DNA from 3 places in the Pontibacter sp. LHS1 genome. Region 3 is predicted to be linked to each of the others. Evidence: riboswitches for the same ligand, from Rfam matches in the RefSeq annotation. Region 3 holds a riboswitch; each other region holds the start of a gene.
The links. A riboswitch is a leader RNA that binds a small molecule or an ion and turns the genes downstream of it on or off. The one in region 3 is predicted to bind S-adenosylmethionine.
Positions count from the first base shown of each region.

Region 1: linked by a shared signal. The riboswitch ahead of metH (methionine synthase) and the one ahead of AC5FXQ_RS18520 (ATP-grasp domain-containing protein) in region 3 are both predicted to bind S-adenosylmethionine.
Region 2: linked by a shared signal. The riboswitch ahead of AC5FXQ_RS00320 (O-acetylhomoserine aminocarboxypropyltransferase/cysteine synthase family protein) and the one ahead of AC5FXQ_RS18520 (ATP-grasp domain-containing protein) in region 3 are both predicted to bind S-adenosylmethionine.

Region 1 is NZ_JBZYWF010000003.1:285,030-288,888, forward strand. It holds gene AC5FXQ_RS08425 (ribonucleoside-diphosphate reductase small subunit) at 86-1,045, opposite strand; gene rplU (50S ribosomal protein L21) at 1,707-2,015, shown strand; gene rpmA (50S ribosomal protein L27) at 2,084-2,353, shown strand; SAM riboswitch class I at 2,630-2,739, shown strand; gene metH (methionine synthase) at 2,812-3,859, shown strand, end outside.
Region 2 is NZ_JBZYWF010000001.1:79,416-83,274, reverse strand. It holds gene AC5FXQ_RS00330 (phosphoribosylaminoimidazolesuccinocarboxamide synthase) at 1-433, opposite strand, end outside; gene AC5FXQ_RS00325 (SDR family oxidoreductase) at 610-2,094, opposite strand; SAM riboswitch class I at 2,351-2,453, shown strand; gene AC5FXQ_RS00320 (O-acetylhomoserine aminocarboxypropyltransferase/cysteine synthase family protein) at 2,742-3,859, shown strand, end outside.
Region 3 is NZ_JBZYWF010000012.1:71,887-75,745, forward strand. It holds gene AC5FXQ_RS18510 (gamma-glutamyl-gamma-aminobutyrate hydrolase family protein) at 1-556, shown strand, start outside; gene yjjX (inosine/xanthosine triphosphatase) at 565-1,125, opposite strand; SAM riboswitch class I at 1,312-1,415, shown strand; gene AC5FXQ_RS18520 (ATP-grasp domain-containing protein) at 1,760-2,743, shown strand; gene AC5FXQ_RS18525 (LLM class flavin-dependent oxidoreductase) at 2,746-3,768, shown strand.

The DNA of each region.
Region 1 (3,859 bases), on a different contig from region 3:
TCCGGATGGTATAAGGTAATTTAGGAAGCGGCCGGACAAAAGCCCGGCGCCCTTTATCTCCTAAACTTACGACAAATTTTGTTTGCTAAAAATCTTCGTCGAGCGAAAAAACGTTTTTGTCTTTGTCGCCCATCACGCCAGCTTTCTGGTACTCACCCACGCGCTTCTCAAAGAAGTTGGTCTTGCCCTGCAGGGAGATCATTTCCATGAAGTCGAATGGATTGGTGGCGTTATAAATTTTGCTGCAACCAAGTGACACGAGCAGGCGGTCGGCCACAAACTCGATGTACTGGCTCATCAGTTTGGCATTCATGCCAATCAGGTCAACCGGAAGGGCGTCTGTCACGAACTCCTGCTCTATTTCAACGGCGTCGCGGATAATCTCGTGCACACGGCTCTCCGGCAGCTTGTTGTTGAGCATAGAGTAAAGCAGGCAGGCGAAATCGCAGTGCAGGCCTTCGTCGCGGCTGATCAGTTCGTTTGAGAAAGTCAGGCCTGGCATCAAACCGCGCTTCTTAAGCCAGAAGATGGAGCAGAAAGAGCCGGAGAAGAAGATACCCTCCACAGCCGCAAACGCGATCAATCTTTCCACAAATTTCTCGCTGTTGATCCACTTAAGCGCCCACTCCCCTTTTTTCTTCACGCAAGGCACAGTCTCGAGCGCATTAAAGAGGTAGTCTTTCTCAGACTGCTTCTTTATATAAGTATCTATAAGGAGTGAGTAAGTTTCGGAGTGGATGTTCTCCATCATGATCTGGAAGCCATAGAAGCAACGGGCTTCCGGTATCTGTACTTCCTGCATGAAATTAATGGCGAGGTTCTCGTTTACGATGCCGTCGGAGGCGGCGAAGAATGCCAGTACGTGGCTGATGAAGTGGCGTTCGCCGTCGTTCAGGTTTTCCCAGTCTTTCTGGTCCTGCGACAGGTCGATCTCCTCGGCAGTCCAGAAGCTGGCCTCTGCCTTCTTATACATCTGCCACACCTCGTCGTGCTGTATTGGGAATAAAACAAAGCGATTCGGGTTTTCTTGTAGTATTGGCTCCATACGCGTAAACATTAAATGATATCTAAAATTCAGAATGACAACATGTTAGGCTGTTGTAAAGCTCTTTGATGATGTCAGACCTGTTTATTAAGTCGTCTCTCTGCCGCCTGATAAACAGGTAACAGGTCTTCAAATATAGTGATAAGAACTTGAATTTGAGGGCTAAAGTTGTTCAATTTATACACACTTTGTTAAGTGTTTGATTGTCTGAAAATTGGCTTAAAATCAACAGGCTTATCAACATGTGTTTGTTGATATATATAATTCGCTAAATATATGTAATTCAATATTAAATCGTTGCAGAGTGCTGCAAAGTGCAAGCGACGGCAGTGTTAAGAGATAGTGGGTGTGTTTCTAGGGGTGTAAAATCCAAGATTCAAGACTTGTGTTCAGGCTAAATGTGGCGGACTGTGATGGAAAGTTTCACAGTTTGTGGAAAACATGGGGCGGAGGAGTTGTCTGTAAGGGTTTGCAGACTAGTGTGTTATGAAGGTTTTGGAAAGGTGCAAAATTATGGGATGTGGATTTCAACATCGTTATCCACATGGTTGTGCATAAGGCCTGGAAAAACAGAAGGAATTAAGGAACAATGATTTGCATATTAATTTTTAGACTGCTAATTTTGCAGACTTAAAATTTTTTAAATCATACATTGAAGCTGATGTACGCAATTGTAGAAATCGCAGGTCAACAGACCAAAGTAGAGGCCGGAAGGTTCATCTACGCTAACAAGCTTTCCGGCAATGATGGTGACGCCGTGGAGTTCACCAATGTTCTTCTTACTGATGATAACGGCACTGTTACTTTAGGTGCTCCTTTCGTTAGCGGTGTTAAAGTGGTTGGAAAGATCCTTGGCAACGTGAAAGGCGACAAAGTGATCGTTTTCAAAAAGAAGAGAAGAAAAGGATACCGCAAGAAGAATGGTCACCGCCAGCACTTCACGAAGGTCCTGATCGAGAGCATTGGATAAGCAGTAAGAAGAAATTAAACGTTGAATTTTTCAGGTGTTTCATCGCCCTGAGTAAATAGTTAAACAAAATGGCACACAAAAAAGGAGCTGGTAGTTCTAACAACGGTCGTGAGTCGCATTCTAAACGACTTGGCGTTAAGATTTACGGTGGCCAGGATATCATCGCTGGTAACATCATTGTAAGACAAAGAGGTACTGCACACCACCCAGGTAAGAATGTGGGTATGGGCAAAGACCACACACTGTTCGCTATGGTTGACGGTGTAGTTCAATTCAAAAAAGGTGTTAAGAACCGTTCATTCGTTTCTGTAGTACCTAAAGTAGAAGCAGAGGCTTAATTCTGACCGATACTAAAGAGAAGAGAGGGCTGCCAAACGGTAGCCCTTTTGTTTTTAGTAACTATCGCAATGATGGCTTCGTATAAAAAGCTATAAAGAGTTATAGAGTGAAAACAATTAAACTCTTTTAGGAAAGGGACACTTTTAGTGTCCCTTTCTGTTTTTATACCTTTTATACATGGCTGTAAAGCCTGATTTCATATGTATTCTCGATTTCATCCTGTCCTCGCGCAACAAAAATTTGCCTTTTTCGGATAAGTGTGTATCTTTACAGCATTCTTATCAAGAAAGACCGAGGGACAGGGCCCGATGACGTCTTAGCAACCTTGTACCAGCTTGGTGCTAATTCCCTTCTCAGCCATACCTTGGCCGGGAAAAGATAAGAGAGTATATCCTTCCTTGGGTGTCCTTCTTGATAAGCGCGTATGTAGACTTAACCAAGAGGGGGAACACCAACCATGACCACATCACACCATCCGATCCATACCTTGCTGCAGGAGCGCGTACTCGTGCTCGACGGCGCCATGGGCACCATGATCCAGCGCTACCAGCTCTCCGAAGCCGATTTCCGTGGCGAGCGTTTCAAGGATCACCCATCCGACCTGAAAGGCAACAATGACCTGCTCTCCATTACCCGGCCGGATATAATCAAAGCCATTCATACCGAGTACCTCGAAGCTGGCGCCGACATCATCGAGACCAACACCTTTAGCGGTACCACCATTGCGATGGCGGATTATAAGCTGGAGCACATAGTTTATGAACTTAACTACGAGTCGGCAAGGATAGCACGTGAGGCAGCGGACGAAGCCGAGGCTAAAGACCCGGCGCACAAGCGCTTCGTAGCAGGCGCCATCGGCCCGACCAACCGTACGGCCTCGCTCTCCCCGGATGTGAACAACCCAGGTTTTCGCGCCATCACCTTCGACCAATTAGTGGAGGCTTATTACGAGCAGGTGCGTGGTCTCGTAGAAGGCGGTGCTGATCTGCTATTGGTGGAAACTGTGTTTGATACCCTCAACTGTAAAGCAGCCCTTTTTGCGATACAGCAATATGTAAACGACGGTGGCAAAGAACTGCCGATTATGGTGTCCGGTACGATCACGGACGCCAGCGGCCGTACCTTGTCCGGGCAGACAGTGGAAGCTTTCTGGAACTCGATATCGCATGCGCCTATCCTGAGCGTGGGCTTTAACTGTGCGCTGGGCGCCCGACAACTGAAGACGCACATCCAGGAGCTGTCACGCATCTCCAACTGTTACATCAGCGCCTACCCGAATGCCGGTCTGCCGAATGCCTTTGGCGGTTACGACGAGACAGCCGAGCAGATGGGTGCCATTGTGGAGGAGTATCTGAAGGAGGGACTGGTGAATGTGCTCGGTGGTTGTTGTGGCACGACGCCAGTACACACCAAAGTAATCGCAGACCTGGTGCGCAGGTATAAACCGCACGTTCCCACTCCCGTAGCACCTCTTCCCCGCTACAGCGGCCTTGAGCCCCTCACCA
Region 2 (3,859 bases), on a different contig from region 3:
CCTTGGTCGTCGGGGTGATGATCGGCTCCGGCAATTTGTCGTTCTCACGAAGCCCTTCCGGAAGCGCTACACCGCATACGCTGCGTTTGCCAGCCTTGTACTCGCGCCAGGCATGCCCAGCCAAATAACCCCTGATCACCATCTCCACTTTGTAGGGTTCGCAACGGTACCCGATCGTCACGTTCGGGTCTGGTGTCGAAAGCACCCAATTGGGAACAAGGTCTGAAGTAGATTTAAGGTTTATGCTCGCTATTTGGTTCAATACCTGTCCTTTATAAGGTATAGCCCGCGGCAACACCACGTCAAAAGCCGAGATCCGGTCAGTGGCTACGACTGCCAGCCGGTCCTCGAAATAATAAACATCGCGCACCTTGCCTCTATAAAAACCGGTTTGCCCGGCGAAGGAGAAGTTAGTTTCTTTTATGGCCTCCATTAGGTCTGTTGGGTTAGAGAAAGGCAAAGTTAAAATTTTTTTGTCGGTGCGAGTTAATAGGTATAAGTATAAATGTAAAACGCCTTCTCCGAAAGGATGATTATCTGAGTTCAGACACTGCTATATACTCTTAAGTATAGTGATAGTTTTATATTATGAAATCTATTGTTTGTACATTATCTAGAATGTTGTGCTGGAGGTAATATTTTTTCTGTATCCTTCTCCCGGTAATGAATGATGTTGTGCACCATTCCTTTAAAAATGATAAAATGAAATGGCAGCATGGCATACCAATAAAGCCTGCCGGCCAGGCCATCGGGCCGGAAAGCAGCCAGTTGCTCGAGGTAGTTGCCTTCAGCCTCCCGGCAGATCCTGAATTGCAGCCAGGCTTCGCCAGGTAACTTCATTTCAGCGTAAAGCAGCAGGCGCTCTGTTTTATGGTCAACGGCCAGCACGCGCCAAAAATCAATAGAATCGCCGGCACGCACATCTGAAGGGTGTCGACGGCCGCGCTGCAGGCCAACCCCGCCTACTAGCTTGTCGAGCAGACCGCGTATCCCCCACAGGAAGTCGGTCTTATACCAGCCACGCTCACCGCCAATGCGCAGAATGTTATCCATCACCTCCTCGGGTGCTCTGTCGAAGCGCATGCGCTGCCGATCGGTAAGTACACCGTGTTCTGGTATTTGTACAAAATCCATGAAGTTGAGCTTTATGTTGCCGCTCACCAGTGCATCCTTCCAGCTCGACACTACCAGGTTTTGCTCCATCTTGGTAAAAGCCAGATTAAGAGCGCTCTCGTAGCGCAGGCACTTGTGCGGAATCAGCTGCTGTATACTGCTGTCTTTCACCACCGCATCGTTGCGCAGACTCTCCACCAGACTGCGTGCCAGTGCGTAGTTGGTACTCGTGACAAAATACAACCAGTAGGAGGAAAGCTTTGGCGTGAGCACTGGCAAGGTATAGATGCGCCGTTTCAGGTTTCGGACCCTGGCCAGTTGCAGCAGCATTTGCTTGTAAGTGAGCACCTCGGGCCCGCCGATCTCAAAGCGTTTGCCGTAGCAGTCCCCGCGACCCAATACGGCAGTCAGGTAAAACATGACATCACGTATGGCAATGGGTTGGCAGCGTGACTTGAGCCACCGGGGTGTCACCATCACCGGCAGCTTCTCCACCAGGTCGCGGATGATCTCGAAAGAAGCGCTGCCCGACCCGATGATAATGGCCGCCCGCAGTACGGTGAGCGATGCTTTGCCCTGCGCCAGCACATCCTCTACCTGTCGGCGGGAAGTTAGGTGTTTGGATAAATGTGTGTCGTTGGCAATGCCGCTGAGGTAGATTACTTGCTGGGCACTGGTCGTGTTGAGGTAGCTGACAAAATTCGCAGCCGATGCTTCTTCGGCCGCCTCGAAGTCCGCAGAGCCGGAACCCATGGAGTGCACCAGGTAGTAGGCAGCCTCGATATCGCGCGGTAGGTTGCGTAAACTATCCGGCTTGAGCAGGTCTCCTTTGACCACCTGCACCTTGTCCTGCAGACTGTCTGCTATCTCAAAGCGCCTCGGATCCCGGACAAGGCAAACTACCTCGTGCTGTGCCTCTACCAACGCGGGCAGGAGTCGCTTGCCAATATAGCCGTTTGCGCCGGTCAGGAGTATTTTCATCAGGTCTGTCAGATAGTCTCTAGCAGCACAACAGGTATAGCTTCGTATTGTTATGCGCAGGCAATTATACTTATTCAAAGACAGTAAATCAACAGGTATAGGTAGTGGTTATAATAAAGTATATAAGTCACTGATAAGCAGTTCTATAAAATTGCCTTATTCGGTGAAATAAAAATAATTTGAAATAAAAATTTGGATTATTTGAAATGCTGCTCTAAGTTTGCATCATCAAGTCTGATATCCCTTTGTGGGTATCGATTTATAAAGAAGCGTGGAGAGACAGGCTCTGTGAAGCGCTAGCAACCAGCCTCAGGCAAGGTGCTAATTCCTGATTCCGGAAGTTCGGAAGCATATAAATTGATAACGTTATGGAAAAGGGAACCAAGCCAACGCAATTATTTCATTCTTTTTCGGCAGTTAGTCTGCCACAGAACTCTCATGCCTTTGCACATGCTTCTGTCATGTGTAGCCCCATGTGCATGTGTTGTCGCTGCTGTTGCTAGCGCGACCAATCTCCCATTGTATTGCTGCAACTACGTCGAGCCACAGGTATAGCCTGTGAGCAGACTCCTGTAGCCAACTCTTTCTTCTTGTCTTAGAACAAGCTAATCTATTCTATATTTTTCAAAATCTAAAACAGCACGACTATGTCTAATTCACTTCATTTCGAGACACTTCAGTTACACGCAGGCCAGGAAATCGATCCAACCACCCGTTCCCGCGCCGTGCCTATTTACCAGACTTCCTCTTATGTTTTCAAAGATGCTGAGCACGGTGCCAACCTGTTTGCGCTGAAGGAGTTTGGCAATATCTATACCCGCATCATGAACCCAACCACCGATGTCTTTGAGAAGCGCATCGCCGCTTTGGAAGGTGGTGTGGCGGCCGTGGCGGTAGCCTCCGGGCAGGCGGCGCAGTTCATCGCGCTCAACAATATCCTGCAGGCAGGCGACAATTTCGTGTCCTCCAGCTACCTCTACGGCGGCACTTACAACCAGTTCAAAGTCTCTTTTAAAAGGCTAGGTATAGAAGTACGCTTCGCCGACAGCGACGAGCCGGAAAGCTATGCCCAGCTGATCGACGAAAACACGAAAGCGATCTATGTGGAGACGATCGGCAACCCGCGCTTCAACATACCTGACTTTGATGCGATTGCTGCAGTAGCTAAGGCACATGATATTCCGCTGGTGGTGGACAATACCTTCGGGGCAGGCGGTTACCTGATCAGGCCAATCGAGCATGGTGCCAATGTGGTAGTGGAGTCGGCCACCAAATGGATCGGCGGCCACGGTACCAGCATTGGCGGTGTGATTGTGGATGGTGGTAATTTTAACTGGGGCAATGGCAAGTTTCCGCAGTTTTCAGAGCCATCCGAGGGCTACCACGGACTCAACTTCTGGGAGGTTTTCGGCACCGACGGACCTTTTGGCAACATCGCCTTCTCCATCAGAGCACGGGTAGAAGGCCTGCGTGACTTCGGCCCGGCACTGAGTCCCTTCAACTCTTTCCTGCTGCTGCAGGGCTTGGAGACACTCTCGCTGCGGGTGGACCGCACAGTGCAGAATGCGCAGGCACTGGCCGAGTGGCTGGAGCAGCACGAGCAGGTAGAAAGCGTGAACTACCCGGGACTTCCGTCCAGCAAGTACTTCGGCTTGGCAAAGAAATACCTGAAGCGAGGATTTGGTGGTGTGCTCTCTTTTAACCTGAAAGGTGACAAGAAACAGGCAGAGATCTTTGTGAACAGTCTGCAACTGGTGAGTCACCT
Region 3 (3,859 bases):
CGGACTGGACCGTGCCCGCGACCAACTGGAACTGCAGCTGCTGGACCAGGCCGTACAGAAAGGCCTGCCGGTGATGGGCATCTGCCGGGGAGCGCAGCTGATGAACGTCTACTTCCGGGGCACCCTCTATCAGGACATCAACACGTTTTACCTCGAAGAGCCCAATCCGGCGAGTGTGTTTCCGGTGAAGAAAGTGCACATAAAAGCAGGCAGTAAGTTGGCAGAAGTGCTGGGGACGCAGCGACTGCGCGTAAATGCGCTGCACAACCAGGCGGTGAAAGAACCAGGTCAGTCGGTGGAAATTGTGGCCCGTGAACCCAATAAAGTGGTGCAAGGTATAGAGCAGCCGGAGCAGGCCTTTATGATCGGGGTGCAGTGGCATCCGGAGTACCTGCCGCAGAGTAAATGGCACCGCCGGCTATTTAAAGGACTGGTGCAGCAGGCCAGGCTGGTCAATCAGCAGATCGAGGAGCATGACCTGCAGGCTGCCATGTCACAGCCAGCCCTGGAAGCGGAAAAGCAACTGGAACAGCAGTCTGGTGAAACGCAACCCTAGCTGTGCGGCTACTGCTCCAGCGACTTTTGCAGGTATAGCGCTTCGTTCTTGAAGCGCACCAGCGCCAGTGCGACGGCCTGCTCGTATAGCTGCGCCCTGTCGACCGCATTGTCGGTGAGCAGCCCGATGGCGCCGGATGCCTGCTTTGAGTTGGATTTGTTGAACACCAGATCGTCCGCTGCGCCCAGTTCCATCCCCTGCCCCACCAGGTCGGCTACAATACCCGGCAGGTAAAAAGAAGCGGATCTGGCCTTGCCTATACCTGTGGCCGACCGCACCACCACCCAGGCAAAAGCAGCCAGTTCTTCGTCGTGCGTCTCCACACCGCCTTCTATACCTATCCAGTAATCAGCCTCCGGATGTGCTGCTTGTGCATTGTGCACTCTGTTCAGGGCACCGGTCAGGGTCTCCTGGTCTGTCATGGGTTGATCGGCTACGCCAGAAGGCACCGACACAGGTATAGCCTCGAAGTGCACATCAGGAAACATTTTGCGGAAGCCCCCGAGGGCAGCTTCTACTTTGACGGGGTTGCGTGAAGAAACGACAATGGTTTGCTCAATTTTGCTCATCAGGTATATCAACTTGCTCGGCTACAAAGGAAGTGAAGCCACTGCAGAAGTAAAAACCATTCGGCAGAAATAGGCACAGGTATCACTAAAATCAATGTACCTACACTTTTTTTATCAATAATTTGGAATTGCAAAATTCAGCCCCCAACTTTGCATCCGTAAAGTCATAATACCTACACCGTATTTGATTTATAAAGAAGAAGGGAGAGAACAGGCTCTGTGAACTTCTAGCAACCAGTGAACCACACCAGGTGCTAATTCCTGCCTAAAGCATTTAGGGGATATAAATTTTTAAAAATGAAAATTTCAGCGAACATCCTTACTGGTTCAATTATCAACCGAAGCAATTCCACCTCATTCGGTTCATCATTTTCATTTGCTTTTCATACCTGTTGTTGCTGTTGTTGCTAAACCAGCTGCACAGGCTCCTACTACCTTAAATTTTAGGATTTAACACCTCCCTGGGCAGCACACAGGGATAGCTTCGCTCTATGCACCTGTTGCATGCCGGGCCCTGCTTTGTCATACCCATTTTCCCCGGGCATTACTTCCCTGTGTCTCCACCTATTCCTCACCTTGTCTGAGCAGGGTGCACTGTATCTTTTTGTAAACAATTTTTAATCTATACATACTTATGTCAGCATATTCATCAAACAGACCCATAGCTATTTTCCACGAACACCAGGAGTGGTTCCGTCCGCTGTTCAACGAGCTGGAAGCACGCGGTATACCCTATGAGCGCCAGGATGCGGCGGCCCATACTTATGATCTGGCTTCGCCGGAAGCGAGCTACAGTCTGGTTTTCAACCGCATGAGCCCGTCGGCTTACCTGCGCAACAACGAGCAGGGCATTTTCTATACCCTGAACCTGCTCGCGCACCTCGAGGCAAAAGGCGTGACCGTAATCAACGGCCACAAAGCCTTTCTCTACGAAACATCTAAAGCACTGCAGCTGACTTTGCTGGAAAAGCTGGGTCTGCCTTATCCAAAATCACGTGTGATCAACCACGCCTCACAGGCAGTGAAGGCCGCAGAAGGTCTGCGCTACCCGATTGTAGTGAAGGCCAATATTGGCGGCAGCGGTGCCGGTATTGTGCGTTACGATTCTCCTGAGGAACTGGCACTGGCCGTGACCACCGGTCAGGTACAGCTGGGCATTGACCACACCGCACTGGTGCAGGAGTTTATACCTGCCCGTGGCGGACATATTAACCGAGTAGAGACCTTGGGTGGCAAATACCTGTACGCCATCAAGGTATACACCTCCGGCGAGAGCTTCAACCTCTGCCCTGCCGACATCTGCCAGACCACATCGGGCAAAGAGCTGGTACGCAACGCCTGCGCTATTGATGCACCTAAGAATGGCATGCGCGTGGAAGCCTTCACACCGGAGCAGGAGGTAATCGATGCCATCGAGCGCATTGTGCAGGAGGCAGGTATAGACGTGGGCGGTATTGAATATACCATCGACGACCGCGACGGACAGATCTACTACTACGACGTGAACGCACTGTCGAACTTCGTGGCGGATGCCGTGAACGTGATTGGTTTTAACCCACATGTCCACCTGGTGGATTTCCTGGAGAAAAAGGCACAGCTTAAAAGAGAGGAGGTATAAGCATGCAATTCGGATATTGGTTACCTGTTTTCGGCGGCTGGCTACGCAACGTCGAAAACGAGAACATGGCCCCCAACTGGGACTATGTGAAGAAACTGGCGCAACGCAGCGAGGACTGGGGCTACAGCCTCTCCCTTATTGCAGAGCTATACCTGAACGATATCAAAGGCGAAGAGGCTCCTTCGCTGGAAGCCTGGTCAACGGCGGCGGCACTGGCCGCTGTGACGGAGCAGCTGGAGATCATGGTGGCGGTGCGCCCGACTTTCCACAACCCGGCCATACTGGCCAAACAGGCTGCCAACATTGCCCAGATCAGCGGCGACAGGCTGTCGCTAAACGTGGTGTCGTCGTGGTGGAAGGATGAGGCGAGCAAGTACGGCCTGCAGTTTGAGCAGCACGACGACCGCTACGCCCGCACCAAAGAGTGGCTGGATGTAGTGACCGGCGTATGGGAGCAGGATCACTTCTCTTACCAGGGCAATTACTACCAGGTAGAGGACAATGTGCTGCAGCCCAAGCCTGCCAAAAAGCCCTTCCTCTATGCCGGAGGTGAGTCAGAAGCGGCTAAGACACTTATCAGCCGACAGTGCGATGGCTACGTGATGCACGGCGACTCGCCGGAGCTGATCGGCAAGCGCATCGACGACATGAAACGCCGACGCGAGGCCTGGGGCCTGCCACCGATGAAGTTCGGCGTAGCCGCTTACAGCATCGTGCGCGACTCAGAGCAGGAAGTGAAGAAGGAACTCGACCGCATCACCGAGGTAAAGGAATCTGCTGCTGGTTTCAAGAACATGGAGCAGTGGGTAAACGGCACACAATTGGAGCGGCAGCTCTCGCTGCAGGACTATTCTGTGTCAAACCGAGGTCTCCGCTCCGGCTTGCTGGGCACACCGACCCAGGTACAGGACCGCATTTCGGAATTTGAGGCCGTAGGCGTAGACTTTTTCCTGCTGCAATGCAGTCCGCAGCTCGAGGAGATGGAGCGTTTTTCAGAAACCATCATCCAGCAGGTGGTAGCTTAAACACAGAGCCTACCGCGAAAATCAAAATCTCTAAACTAAACCTAACCTGTATTTCCCTGTCGCTCGCTGAGCGGCAGGGATTTTTTGTTGC